Salinivibrio kushneri: one gene and its partner. The main gene of each other region encodes a partner of the protein of the gene in region 2 in a complex. Links are inferred from orthologs where the notes say so. Each region holds a gene or a part of one and is shown on either strand. Other genes may lie near its edges.

The links.
Region 1: the proteins of trxA (region 2) and trxB are in contact, whole or in part, in a crystal structure (PDB 1F6M), measured with the Escherichia coli proteins. The link is inferred for Salinivibrio kushneri from one-to-one orthologs.

Annotation. Positions count from the first base shown.
Region 1 is NZ_CP114588.1:976,584-987,608, reverse strand. What follows is about bases 4,982-7,809. They hold trxB (thioredoxin-disulfide reductase), read left to right. Parts: upstream 4,982-5,828; coding sequence 5,829-6,791; downstream 6,792-7,809. Other genes in these bases: cydD (heme ABC transporter permease/ATP-binding protein CydD), read left to right, coding at 6,869-7,809; ald (alanine dehydrogenase), read left to right, coding at 4,982-5,709. Also shown: N8M53_RS04815 (replication-associated recombination protein A), read right to left, coding at 1-258; outer membrane lipoprotein chaperone LolA, read right to left, coding at 276-905; N8M53_RS04805 (DNA translocase FtsK), read right to left, coding at 922-3,687; leucine-responsive transcriptional regulator Lrp, read right to left, coding at 3,924-4,418; more of ald, read left to right, coding at 4,585-4,981; more of cydD, read left to right, coding at 7,810-8,638; heme ABC transporter ATP-binding protein/permease CydC, read left to right, coding at 8,631-10,349; aat (leucyl/phenylalanyl-tRNA--protein transferase), read left to right, coding at 10,364-11,025.
Region 2 is NZ_CP114588.1:59,452-63,518, reverse strand. What follows is about bases 1,093-4,063. They hold trxA (thioredoxin TrxA), read right to left. Parts: upstream 2,756-4,063; coding sequence 2,429-2,755; downstream 1,093-2,428. Other genes in these bases: rhlB (ATP-dependent RNA helicase RhlB), read left to right, coding at 2,868-4,063; rho (transcription termination factor Rho), read right to left, coding at 1,093-2,245. Outside these bases: N8M53_RS00295 (hypothetical protein), read right to left, coding at 1-843; more of rho, read right to left, coding at 980-1,092; more of rhlB, read left to right, coding at 4,064-4,067. UniProt on the Escherichia coli protein: Participates in various redox reactions through the reversible oxidation of its active center dithiol to a disulfide and catalyzes dithiol-disulfide exchange reactions.

The DNA of each region.
Region 1 (11,025 bases), 920 kb from region 2 along the record:
GCCAGACGTCACGGCTGAGATTTGTTCCAGCTCTGCGTTGGCTTGGCGCGCGGCAATATCCGCAAGGGTGGTTTTACCGGTCCCAGGTGGACCCCAAAAAATCATCGAGTGGAGGGAGCCAGACTCAATTGCCCGGCGAAGCGGTTTACCCTCAGCGAGAAGGTGACGCTGACCGATGTACTGATCAAGCGTAATAGGCCGCATGCGTGCGGCCAATGGGCGAAAATCATCTGCAAAGTCAAGCGGTAAGGTCGACACAGTCACCTCCGAGGCAATTATCTTGGTTGGCGCTGATCGTCGACCATCACTGAGTCTGGTGGCGTAAACGAAAACAGGTCTGACGCCGGTGCTTGTCGGCTAAATTGACTCAGCGAGAACTGGCTCTGTTGCCCATCTTGCTCAACCACGGTAAAGCCGGTCAAGGTACCATCCGGTTTCACCGTGACTTCAAATTCGCCAATCGTGCCTGTGGTTTTTGGCGTTAAGGTAAAGGTATCAGCCTCTTGGGTGATTCGATACGCCTGCCAATCACTGGGCTGATTGCGTGTCAGCAATACAAACGGCGTTTGTGCCGTCGCATCCTCCAACCACATCGCGGTCACTTGCTCAACAAATGGGCTGTAGTACCAAAGCGTATCGCCATCAGAAATCATGATGGTTTCGTCGGGAGAGGTCGTGGTCCAGTTAAACAAGTTTGGCCGCTGAATCGCCAACCGCCCTTTTGCTTGATGAATCACCTCTCCTTCCGGGCTTTGCACTGTTTGGGAAAACTGCGCACTGAACGCGTCAACCTGACTCAACCGTTCCATCAGGTGTTGTTGCGCCTGCGTTTTCGCCTGCACCGACAATGCAAAAAGTAGAGACAGCACCACCATTAGGTGGCGGATAGCAGAGAATCGAGTCATGAAACCTTCCATTCGATCAATCTTTGGGTGGCGGTGGCGCGATGACTTCGCGATTACCGTTATGGCCTGGTGAGCTTACGACACCGTGTGCTTCCAGTTGTTCCACGATCCGCGCCGCTCGGTTGTAGCCAATTTTGAATCGGCGCTGTACGCCAGAAACAGACCCTCGACGGCTTTCGGTGACAAATTCAACCACTTGGTCAAAAAGCTGGTCCAGCTCTTCCCCATCTCCGCCTGAGGGCGCTTCACCCGGCAACAAGCTATCGGAGCCTTGATCCCCTTTGGTTATTTCGTCTAGGTACTGAGGCTTACCACGCGCTTTCCAATTGTTTACCACGCGATGCACCTCTTCATCACTGACAAAAGCACCATGAACACGAATCGGATGGTTGGAGCCATTAGGCATAAAGAGCATATCACCCATCCCCAATAACGACTCTGCGCCACCTTGGTCGAGGATAGTGCGTGAATCTGTCTTGGTAGACACCGTAAACGCCATCCGCGTTGGAATGTTGGCTTTGATTAAGCCTGTGATCACATCCACTGATGGACGCTGGGTGGCAAGCACTAGATGAATACCTGCGGCTCGAGCCTTTTGCGCCAGACGCGCAATCAACTCTTCCACTTTTTTGCCCACCACCATCATCAGATCGGAGAATTCATCCACGACCACCACAATATAAGGCAGCTTTTCCAGCTTAGGCGCTGACTCATCCATCGAGTCACCTGGCTTCCAAAGCGGATCGGGAATGGGATTATTCGCCGCTTCTGCGGCTTTTACTTTCTCGTTAAAGCCTTTTAAATTTCGCACCCCTAGCGCCGACATCAACTTGTAACGACGTTCCATCTCGCCAACACACCAACGCAGGGCATTGCCCGCATCTTTCATGTCAGTCACCACCTCGGTTAACAGGTGTGGGATCCCCTCATACACCGAGAGCTCGAGCATTTTCGGATCTATCATAATAAAGCGCACATCTTCCGGTGAAGCTTTATACAGCATGCTCACCAACATGACGTTCACACCCACCGATTTACCCGAGCCTGTGGTACCCGCCACCAGCATGTGTGGCGCCTTACCCAAATCGGTAATAATCGCTTCACCCGCGATATCATTCCCCAGCACCACCGAAATAGGCGAGTGGCTGTTCTTAAACCGCTCGCTACCGATCACTTCGGACATAAACACCGTTTCTCGGTGCTCATTGGGGAGCTCAAGACCAATATAGGGTTTACCTGGGATCACTTCGACCACACGCACTGCCGTGGTCGACAAAGCACGCGCCAAGTCTTTGGATAAGCCAGAAATGCGCGAGACTTTGACCCCAGGGGCCAAGTCGAGCTCAAAACGGGTGATCACTGGGCCTGGATACACGCCAACCACGCGCGCCTGGACTTTAAAGTCTTCCAGTCGTGCTTCGACCAGGCGAGCAATCTTCTCGAGCTCTTCACGCGTCGCCTGCTCTGCGGTGTGGCGAGCGGGGTCAAGCAGATCGAGGGTCGGGAAAGGTTCTTTCGGTGTGGGTAAATCCGGCTCATCTTTGACTAAGAACGGGTGATCCAGTCCAGCTGCCTGCTGCTGATTTTTTTGCGCTTGGCGAATGGTTTCTTGGAAGGGGTCGTCATCCTCATCCGCGCCACTGCTCGCTTGTTCTGCACGCTCAAGCTCGGACAGCCCATCTTGATTGCCATAGGTTGTGTCGACGTGATGCTGGCTCGGTGCGATTGGTGCACTGTGCAGATCATCAGATGGTGGCTCTTCGCCCGTTTCAATGGAGGGAGCAGTTCCAGTATCAAGATGTGGCGTATCCACCTCAACGCGCGAAGACGATACAGGCGCAGCTTCTTCATGCTCCTCCTCCTGCTCGATAGCAAGGTGCCACTGCCCCAATGACGGTTCCTCGGGGTGCGCATCATCGCTATCGGTAGCGCCCTGATCGTCGGCAACATCCGAGTCTGTTGCCGAACGCGCTTGTCCACCAAAGATAATAGGCGACGCGGCCTTGTTCTGTGCCTGCTCATCGTTGGCGGAACTCTCCGCCTTCTCCGGCGCTGACGGTGTCAAGCGACGTAAATCACTGAGCTCCATCGGCTCAGATGTATTGGCTGCGGTGTGTGTGTCGGAGTCTGGCATGCCTAGCTCGGTGGGTGCGTCACCGCGAATCCGATTCACCGTCCAGGTGACGCCTTTTAGTGTCATGGCGCCGAGGTTATCAACAATGGTCAACCAAGAGATCCCTGTAAAGAGAGTAAAACCGGCCGCCCAGCCAAACAGCATCATCAAGGTCGTGCCTAATACATTAAATAGCGGCAGCGCCAAACTGTTGGTGACATCCCCCATCACGCCACCAGAGGAAAAATGCCAAAAATCGTCAAAATTCAAATCGGCCAACGAGCAGCTGGTTAAAAACAGGATGAACAGTCCTAATATGCGCGCACCGATAATGGTGTAATTAATGGGTTCGTCGTCACCACGGCGACGTAAAAATACCCAACCACCGAGGATCACCGCTGGCGGCAGCGGATACGCTAAGATGCCAAACGAGAAGAAAAGACTATCGGCGAGCCAAGCGCCCATGGCGCCTGCGGCATTGTGCACATCACCATGCCAAGCAGTTTGCGACCAAGACGGGTCGGCTGGATTAAAAGACAATAAAGCCACCATAGCAAACACGGCAGCCGCGAGCACCAAGATAAACCCACACTCTTTTAATCGCTGAACACCATCTAAACGCACTTTGGAACGAGCTGCTTTGGGCTCCCGACGTAAAGAAAACTCCATCATCACCTGTTTAATACCGTTCTTGAACCGCATTCCTCATCCTATCTTGAGGCTTGCTCATATTGTCCTGACTTTACCACATTCATGCCATGAGAGCAGGCATGATGCCTGTTTACGATAAATCTTTACCGAGATATCACACAATCCTCAGTGATCCGAGCAAAAAATAAGCCGAGCACAATGCTCGGCTTGCGTTCTGATAGGAGTTGCCCCGCACCACCCATTTAACTCACTGACTATCGCGTATGAATAACCAGATGATTGCTCTGCTTGACCTCTTCCATTACCACGTAGGTGCGAGTGTCATTCACACCAGGCAAACGCAGCAAAGTTTCACCCAATAACTTGCGATATGCCGACATATCCGCTACTCGTGTTTTAAGCAGGTAATCAAAATCCCCTGACACTAACGAGCACTCTTGAATGTCCTCAAGCGTTTGCACGGCTTTGTTAAATTGCTCGAACACATCAGGCGCACCGCGGTTGAGTGTGATTTCGACAAACACTAGCAGTGATGCATCCAAATACTGGGGGTTAAGCAGTGCTGTATAGCCAAGGATATAACCTTGACGCTCAAGACGTCGTACACGTTCTAGACAGGGGGTAGGAGAAAGACCAACACGTTTTGATAACTCAACGTTAGAGACTCGCCCATCCTTTTGGAGCTCGTTCAGGATGTTGCGGTCAATGCGGTCCAATTCCTTGGAGGGCTTTTTTTTGGTATCTACCATTTTTTATTCCACCTTGTTACTTCCTTGCAAAAAGATATACCAAATTAAATAACATCTAAATGATTTTCAGCATCAAATGCTGGTTTATTGCCTTTATACTAGCCTGAAAATTGACAATATCAATAACAAGCCAGCCGATAACACTGAATAAACAAGAGGTGACAGCATGATCATTGGCGTTCCAAAAGAAATCAAAAACCATGAGTACCGCGTTGGTATGGTACCCGCGAGTGTTCGCGAGCTCATTTCTCACGGCCACTCTGTCTACATCGAGACCAACGCAGGTAATGGTATTGGTTTCTCTGACGACGACTATAAAGCCGCCGGCGCGTCTATCCTTCCCACTGCTGCTGACGTCTTTGCTAAAGCAGAAATGATCGTCAAGGTAAAAGAGCCACAAGCCGTTGAGCGTGCGATGCTCCGTGAAGGACAGATTTTGTTCACCTATTTGCATCTTGCACCAGATTTTCCGCAAACAGAAGACTTAATTAAAAGTAAAGCCATCTGTATTGCCTACGAAACGGTAACAGATTCTAAAGGTCGATTGCCACTACTTGCGCCTATGTCTGAGGTTGCCGGTCGTATGTCTATTCAAGCAGGTGCACAAGCGCTTGAGAAATCACATGGTGGTTCAGGCATGCTGCTCAGCGGTGTGCCCGGTGTTGAGCCTGCGAAAATCGTGGTATTAGGCGGTGGCGTAGTTGGCTCTAACGCTGCACGTATGGCGGTTGGCCTACGCGCGGACGTGACTATTCTCGACAAAAATGTCGACACCCTACGTCGCCTCGATGAAGAGTTCCAAGGGCGCGCCAAAGTGGTGTACTCCACCGAGGAGACCCTGGAGCAGCACGTGCTGAACGCAGACCTGGTCGTGGGCGCAGTACTCATCCCAGGCGCAGCTGCACCTAAGCTGGTGAACGAAGATCATATCAAACGTATGAAGCCTGGCGCAGCGGTTGTGGATGTGGCTATTGATCAAGGCGGCTGTTTCGCAACTTCACACGCGACCACTCATGCCGATCCAACCTATATCGTCGACGACGTGGTGCACTACTGTGTCGCTAACATGCCAGGCGCGGTGGCACGTACCTCTACTGTCGCACTGAACAACGCCACGCTGCCATATATCGTCAAACTGGCTAATAAGGGCTATCGCGATGCCTTGGTGGAAGACCAGCACCTGCGCAATGGCCTGAATGTTATCGGTGGTCAAGTCACGATTAAAGAAGTCGCTGAAGGCTTTGATTTGCCGTATGTTGATGCCATGGACGCACTGAAGTCTGCGCATTAATCGGCTGCGCCAATCATAGAAATCGAGGGCACCATCACGGTGCCCTTTCTTTACCTTTCTAATTTACCTACAATCAGTCCATTCAAAAAAACGAACCTCTTTCCTGCTCGGAGACGTGAATGAGTAACATTAAGCATGCGAACCTTTTGATCTTGGGTTCAGGCCCGGCTGGCTACACGGCCGCTGTTTATGCCGCGCGCGCTAACTTAAACCCAGTCATGGTGACTGGAATGCAGCAAGGTGGGCAATTGACCACCACGACAGATGTCGAAAACTGGCCAGGCGATCCTGAGGGGCTGACCGGACCGGCGTTAATGGATCGCATGAAAGCCCATGCGGAAAAGTTTGAAACCGAGATCATTTTTGATCACATCAATGATGTGGATTTATCCTCACGTCCATTCCGCCTAAAAGGCGATAACGGCGAGTTCACCTGTGATGCATTGATCATATCGACCGGCGCGTCAGCGCAATACCTTGGCTTGCCGTCTGAAGACGCATTCAAAGGACGTGGTGTCTCAGCGTGTGCGACCTGTGATGGTTTTTTCTATCGCAACCAGAAAGTCGCGGTGATCGGCGGTGGCAACACCGCAGTCGAAGAGGCGTTATACCTGTCTAACATTGCCTCAGAGGTACATGTTGTTCATCGTCGTGACACCTTCCGTGCTGAAAAGATCCTCGTTGATCGCATGATGGATAAAGTGAAGAACGGGAACATAGTGCTACACACTAACCGCGTGCTCGATGAAGTATTAGGCGATGAAATGGGCGTGACCCAAGCACGCTTGAAAGATACCCAGAGTGATGAAACTGAAACACTGGATGTGATGGGCGTGTTTGTTGCCATCGGCCACAAGCCGAATACCGACATTTTTGCTGGCCAACTCGACATGGAAAATGGCTACATTAAGGTCGAGTCAGGCCTCAATGGCAACGCCACCCAAACCAGCGTTGAAGGGGTGTTTGCCGCCGGTGACGTGATGGATCATGTATATCGTCAAGCGATTACTTCTGCCGGTACTGGCTGTATGGCGGCGCTCGATGCCGAGCGTTTTCTCGACGCTTTAGCCGATAATAAATAAGCCTATGCTCTCATGCAGGCTGCCATTCGGTGGCCTGCCCAGCCTATTTGTAGGCTCTCATAAAATAATAAGACGATATGGATAAATCTAAACAGCGGGCGCTAACCCAATGGCTCAAGTCGCAGAGCACGTTAGCCAAACCCTGGTTAGTTGCGACGATTAGTATTGCACTCCTCTCCGGTGTGCTTTTGATTGCCCAAGCAGCACTTCTCGCCCACCTGCTGCACCAATTGATCATTGAACAAACGGATAAATTCGCGCTGCTCCCAAGCTTTTTGGCGTTAGCGGGCGTCGTGTTAGCACGTGCGGTATGCAGTTGGGCAAAAGAGCAAACGGGCTACCGCTGTGGTGAAGCCATTCGCCAACATATCCGTCACCTGATACTGAACCGACTCGACGCGCTAGGGCCGGTAACGATTCAAGGACGCCCAGCGGGAAGCTGGGCGAGCCTTATTTTAGAACAAGTGGAAGAGTTACAAGATTTTTTCGCTCGTTATCTCCCACAGATGGCTATTGCCGTACTGATCCCCTTGGTGATCTTGGTCGCCGTATTCCCAATCAATTGGGCATCGGGCGTGATCTTTTTAGTTACTGCCCCGCTCGTGCCTCTTTTTATGGCTTTAGTCGGCATCAAGGCCGCAGATGCCAACCGCAAGAATTTCAAGGCACTACAGCGCCTGTCAGGCTATTTTTACGATCGTTTGCGAGGCCTTCCGACCCTCAAGCTGTTTAACCGCGTCGACGCAGAAGCCGACCAACTTCATCTCGCCTCACACACGTTTCGTCAGCGTACCATGGAGGTGCTGCGCTTAGCCTTTTTGTCATCGGCCGTGCTGGAGTTTTTCACCGCGATATCTATTGCCGTTGTCGCAGTCTATTTTGGTTTCAGCTTTATTGGTGAGCTTGATTTTGGCCATTATGGGGCCCCCATATCGTTATTTACCGGCCTATTTGTACTGGTTCTCGCCCCCGAGTTTTATCAACCACTGCGGGATTTAGGGACCTTTTACCACGCCAAAGCACAAGCAATCGGGGCGGCCGAGTCTATCGTGGAATTTCTCGATGCCCAGCCAGACACCGGCACCCAAGGCACAATCACACCTGACTTATCCGCTGTCTCTATTAGCGCGCAAGATTTAGAGGTGCTGAGTCCAGACGGACACGTATTGGCAGGGCCTATGAGCTTTTCTATCCAGCCCGGTGAACACGTTGCGCTTGTTGGCGTTAGTGGTGCAGGGAAATCAAGCCTGCTTAATGCGCTACTCGGCTTTTTACCCTACCGTGGCCGCCTTAGCATCAATGGCTGTGAACGCAGTGAACTTGATTTAACGCATTGGCGTCAGTCGATAAGCTGGGTTGGGCAAAACCCACAGCTTTTCCATGGCAGTATTCGCGACAATATTGCCCTCGCCAACCCTGAAGCGAGCCCTGAGACAATCAATCAGGTGATGACCCAAGCGTACGTGGATGAGTTTGTGATGCGACTGACCGACGGTTTAGCGCACTTTGTCGGCGATCGAAATGGTGGTTTATCGGTGGGCCAAGCGCAACGTATCGCTGTCGCACGGGCGTTGCTACAAAATGGCGCACTGTGGGTGCTGGATGAACCGACCGCAAGTTTGGATGCGCACAGTGAACAACGCGTGCTCGACACCTTGCAAGCCGCCACCCAAGTTAGAACCTGTATTCAGGTTTCCCACCGTTTAGATACGCTGGCAACCAGTGACCAAGTTTGGGTCATGATGAACGGCAAGTTAGTACAACAAGGCCCCTATCATACACTGGCAGAAACCGGCCCGCTGGCAGAGATGCTGGCTTCCGCCGATAGGAGAAATCTCGATGCGTGAACTACTGCCCTATCTTCGCCTCTATAAACGCCACTGGTTTGGATTAAGTCTGGGTATGGTGTTGGCGTTTGCCACCTTGTTTGCCGCCATTGGGCTGTTAACGCTCTCCGGCTGGTTTATTGCCGCCGCCGCAGTCGCTGGCCTAGCTGGCATCGCCACCTTTAATTACATGCTGCCCGCCGCTGGTGTGCGTGGCTTTTCTATTGGGCGTACATTCGGGCGTTGGGCTGAACGTGTGGTCAGCCACAATGCCACCTTCAAGCTGTTGGCGGATTTGCGGGTATCCTTTTTTCGCAAGCTCGCCCCTTTAGTGCCAGACCAAAGCCTGAACATGCGTGATGGCGATTTACTCAATCGCATGGTTGCCGACGTCGATGCCATGGACCATGTTTATCTGCGACTCATTAGCCCTATGGTTGTCGGCACCCTCGGCATTGTGGCTGTGAGTCTGTTTTTAGGTTGGTTTGACCCAATGCTTGGCATGGCGCTTGGGCTGACACTACTGGTGTTATTGATTGGGCTGCCCATCCTTTTTTATCGCTTGGGTAATGATCAAGGCCGTGCTCAATTGGAGCAAAACGCAGCTACGCGCATTGCACTGCTCGATTGGTTGCAAGGACACGCCGAGCTGGCTTTATTTGGCGCACGTGACCGTTATCGCGCTCGCATCGATAGCAGTGAGCAAGCCATGCTTCACGCGCAAGCCAATATGGCGCGTATCACTGGGCTGGCCAATGCCGTGCTCGTTGCAGCAACAGGTTTAACACTGGTCGGTATGATATGGCTTGCGGCTGACGGGGTTGGTGGTCGCCTACCCGGTCCAATGATCGCCATGGTGGCTTTCACTACCATGGCAAGCTTTGAGCTGATGATGCCGATCACCGCTGCGTTCCAATACCTGGGCAAAACGCTTACCGCCGCGAAACGGCTCAATGCGATCACCGAGCGCACACCGAGTGTCCCCTTCCCCTCACAAGGACATTCTGGCCCCGCCATCGGCACCATTAGCTTTGATAACGTCAGTTACCAATACCCTGGCGCAGCACAAGACGCGGTTTCAAATATCTCGCTCCACGTGACATCGGGACAAACACTGGCACTGCTGGGTAGGACGGGGTGTGGCAAATCAACCTTATTGAGCTTGGTCACCCGAGCGTGGGATCCCACCCAAGGTCAAATTACCCTTGATGATGTGCCGCTAACACAATGGCAAGAGCCAGCGCTGCGTGACGCAATGTCCGTGGTAACGCAAAAAGTCGACCTGTTTAATGGCACATTGCGCGATAACCTTGCACTTGCCAACCCTCATGCGTCAGACGATGTTTTAACATCAACCCTAGAACGTGTTGGCTTGGGTGGGCTGCTAGAGGGTCAAGGGCTAGATGCTTGGTTGGGCGATGGCGGACGACAGCTTTCCGGTGGCGAGCGCCGCCGCTTGGGGATTGGTCGCGGGTTACTGCATCCCGCCCCTATCATGCTACTCGATGAACCCACCGAAGGGCTTGATGTGCAAACCGAGGCGGAGATCCTATCCTTACTACACACACATTGTCAGGATAAAACCGTGGTGATCATCACCCATCGCTTAGTCGGATTAGCACACATGGACAAAATATGCCTAATGGATGCAGGCCAAATTATTGAGCAAGGTACACACTCGTCGTTGCTCGCCCAGAATGGCCGCTATGCGCAACTCATGAACCGCTTGTAACGAGAGCGTGTAATATGACCCTCTTTTTACCGCCTTTAGCGCAAGATGATTTTCGCTTTCCGCCCGTTGACGAGGCACTCTCTCACCCCGATGGCTTGCTTGCCATTGGGGGAGACCTATCACCCGCGAGATTGATGTCTGCTTATCGCAGTGGCATTTTCCCTTGGTTTGGCGAAGATGACCCTTTGCTGTGGTGGTCGCCAAGTGAAAGGGCCGTGATTCAACCCTCTGATTTCCATGCCAGTCGCAGTTTGCGTAAAGCCGCCAAAAAGTCCGCGTATACCATCACGCTTAATCACGCGTTCGAGTCGGTGATTGCTACCTGTGCGGCCATTCGCGGATCTGAACAGACCTGGATTACCGATGAGATGCAAGCCGCTTACTGCCAGCTTCATACTCAAGGCGATGCACACAGTGTCGAAGTCTGGCAGAACAATCACCTGGTCGGTGGACTCTATGGCGTTGCCGTTGGTCAGGTGTTCTGTGGCGAGTCCATGTTTTCCAAGGCTACCAATGCCTCTAAGTTTGCGCTTTGGCAATTCAGCCAATACTTTGCACAACAGGGTGGCCGTTATATTGATTGCCAAATGATGACACCACATTTAGCCTCTTTGGGCGCCAAAACCTGGACGCGTGACGCGTTTATCGCCGCGCTGCAAGCTCATCGCGACCTGCC
Region 2 (4,067 bases):
TAGGTTGGCCAGCTGGCGAATCGCAGGTCCACGCAACGAGGGGTTATCGGCCGCGGCCATCATCTGCTGCAGTGCAAACGGCTCTGCTCCGCGTTCACGCAGCGCGTGCAAAGCCGCGAGGCTATACTGATCGGTGCCTCGGCGCCATAACCTTTCATACAACGCGGGACGATCCGTGGCCTGTGCCAACGCGGCTAAAATCGCGTTGTCTGGCATCCACATTAAAGTCGGATCATTAAGATACTGATCGGTCAGATACGCTAAGCCATCGCCGTCATAGTCAGCAATCATGCTTACCAAGGCATCACGGCGTCGCGCATAATCGGCCTCATCAGGTTTCACCCAATCAGCAATGACCAACTGACGATAGCTCAATAGCATGCCGAGCTCTTGGGTTAATTGCTGCTGGCGGTAGCGATTAAGCTGCTTGCGCGCCGCGGCGGCGTAATGAAACGCAGGCGTGGTCACCCAATAACCGTCTTGTTGGTGACGTAACAGAAAGTGTGGCTGCTGCTGACTTAAGGTCACGAGATAATCGCGCCATTTCTCGTTATCAAGCCGCAACGGTGAAGAGAGCAGCCGATACAAGGTTGCCTCACGCGTCAGAGGAGGAAGCTGGCGAATGTGTGACTCAAGCGCATTGATATCGCCGTTGGCTTGGAGGGTAAAGGCAGTACGCATCGCATCCGCCGTACTGGCTTTATCTAACACTTGCTCAATAAAAGGCTGAGCTACGATTTGCCCATCGGCCGCTGGCTCATTGGATGCCGATACCGTGGAGGAAACAAAGCCCACGATCCCTAGGCATATCGCTGCTAGCTTGATGCGAAAACGTCTTGCCATCCGTTGCAATCCTATCTTCGGTGTCACGCGTCCTGCGTCACCTTTCCTTGGTGACTCGTATTGTGCGAGCTAGGTATGCGCTGAGCAATAAAAAAGCACTGCGAATGCGCAGTGCTTAACACTATTGCGTCACCACTTACGAGTTTTGCCGACGCATGGCATCAAAGAACTCGTTGTTGGTTTTGGACATCGCCAATTTACCAATCAAGAATTCCATGCCTTCCAGCTCGCCCATTGGATGCACAATTTTGCGCAAGATCCACATTTTTTGTAGTTCATCGGGCTTGGTCAGCAACTCTTCACGGCGGGTACCAGAGCGGGTGAAGTCAATAGCAGGGAAAACACGTTTTTCAGCAATCTTACGGGACAGGTGCAATTCCATATTACCCGTGCCTTTAAACTCTTCGTAGATGACTTCGTCCATCTTAGAGCCCGTGTCTACCAGCGCAGTGGCGATAATGGTCAGGCTGCCGCCTTCTTCCACATTACGCGCCGCACCAAAGAAACGCTTCGGACGGTGCAAGGCATTGGCGTCAACACCACCGGTCAATACTTTACCTGATGATGGCACAACCGTGTTGTAAGCACGCGCCAGACGGGTGATCGAGTCCAGCAAGATAACCACGTCTTTTTTGTGCTCCACCAAACGCTTGGCTTTTTCAATCACCATTTCGGCGACTTGCACGTGGCGGTTTGCGGGCTCGTCAAAGGTTGAGGCAACCACTTCGCCTTGTACCAAGCGCTGCATCTCGGTCACTTCTTCCGGACGCTCGTCAATCAACAGCACCATCAATTCACAGTCTGGGTGGTTAAACGCGATGCTTTGCGCAATGTTTTGCAGCAACATGGTTTTACCCGCTTTTGGCGGTGCCACAATCAAGCCGCGCTGGCCTTTACCAATCGGCGAAGCCAAATCCAGCACACGTGCTGTGATGTCTTCCGTGGAGCCGTTGCCACGCTCCATCACCATACGCTCGCTGGCATGCAGTGGGGTCAAGTTTTCAAACAGGATTTTGCTGCGCGCGTTGTCCGGCTTATCGCTGTTCACTTGGTTGACTTTTAATAGCGCAAAGTAACGCTCGCCATCTTTTGGCGGCCGAATTTTACCCGCGATGGTATCGCCTGTGCGCAGGTTAAAGCGACGAATTTGGCTTGGCGATACATAAATGTCATCAGGGCCGGCCAAATACGAGCTATCTGCGCTGCGCAAGAAGCCAAACCCGTCTTGAAGAATTTCCAGTACGCCATTGCCGAAAATATCTTCACCGCTTTTTGCGTGCTGTTTGAGGATCGAGAAAATGATGTCCTGTTTACGCAAGCGAGCCAGGTTTTCAAGTCCCATGCTTTCGCCAAGCGCAACCAGCGTCGAGACGGGTTGAGTCTTCAGTTCGGTAAGATTCATAGTGGTGAGTGTCTTGTTTGTCAAAGTTGAGGTCTGAAATTAGTTAGCGTGTCGAGACCAGTGGTATGTTCGAGAGATGAACAGAAGTACAAATTCCGTGCAATAAGGTAGCACCTAAATGGGGTATCGTCTAGTTGGCAGAAAAACAACCGCCGCTGAGAGGCAGCGACGGTTACTTTAACATTATAGGTTGGCGTCAAGAAACTCTTTCAGCTGAGTTTTTGACACAGCACCAACCTTGGTTGCTGCCACGCTGCCATCTTTAAATAGCAGCAGTGTTGGGATACCACGGATGCCGAACTTAGGCGGTGTACCTGCGTTCTGGTCAATGTTCAGTTTTCCGATGGTGACTTTACCTGCGTATTCTTCAGCGATTTCGTCCAGGATAGGCGCGATCATTTTACACGGCCCACACCATTCTGCCCAAAAATCCACCAATACAGGCCCTGCAGCTTTTAGAACGTCTGCCTCAAAGCTGTCGTCGGTTAGCTGCATAATTTTGTCGCTCATCTTCTACTCCAATACATGTTTTTGTTACTGGCTAAATTGCGACCAGTAAATTATGGGACTATTTGACTGGATTCGCTTCCGTATTGCAAGCCTAAGCTGATATTCTATCCGGATGAAAATGACGCATATCACAGAGCAGAAATTTGCCGAGCTCGGCTTGCACGCCGATGTTCTCAAGAGCTTGGAGGCCAAAGGGTTTACTCAATGTACCCCTATCCAAGCCCTGGCATTGCCGGTCCTGCTCACCGGCCAAGACATTGCAGGACAGGCGCAAACGGGGACGGGCAAAACCCTGGCGTTCCTGGCTGCGACGTTTCATCACCTTCTGACGACCGATGCGCCTGCATCGCGTAAAAAAAATCAGCCGCGTGCGATTATATTAGCTCCTACGCGTGAATTAGCGATTCAGATCTATAATGATGCTGAGCCGCTTTTGGCGAATACGTCGATTAGCGCAGGGCTCGCGTATGGTGGCGAAGGTTACGACCAACAGCAACAGACGCTAGAACAGGGTGTCGATATTTTAATCGGTACCTGTGGCCGTATTATCGACTTTTACAAAAAGAAAGTGATTGATTTGCACGGCATTCAAGCTGTGGTGCTCGATGAAGCCGACCGCATGTTTGATCTCGGTTTTATCAAAGACATTCGCTTTTTGTTTAACCGCATGCCCGCCCCCGATCAGCGCTTGAACATGCTATTTTCGGCGACCTTGTCCTATCGCGTACAAGAGCTGGCCTTTGAGCATATGACCAACCCAGAACATGTGGTGGTAGAGCCAGAGCAAATTACCGGCCATCGCATCAAAGAAGAGTTGTTCCAGCCATCAAACAAAGAAAAGATGCCGCTGCTACAAACTTTGATTGAAGAAGATTGGCCTGAGCGCGCGATCATTTTCGCCAATACCAAGCATCGCTGCGAGTCAATTTGGGCCCATTTAGCGGCTGATAACCATCGTGTGGGCTTGCTCACCGGCGACGTTCCCCAGAAAAAACGGGTTAAAATCCTCGAGCAATTCACTAATGGCGAGCTCGATCTATTGGTCGCAACCGATGTTGCCGCGCGCGGTTTGCATATTCCGCAAGTGACCCATGTGTTTAACTACGACCTGCCAGACGACGCGCAAGATTATGTGCATCGTATTGGCCGTACTGGGCGCGCAGGTGCCAGTGGCAGCTCCATCAGCTTTGCCTGTGAAGACTATGCGGTGAATTTGCCCGCCATTGAAGAGTACATTGAACATAGCATCCCGGTTAGCGAGTTCGACCGCAGTGCACTGCTAAAAGATTTGCCACCGCCAAAGAAAATGGCG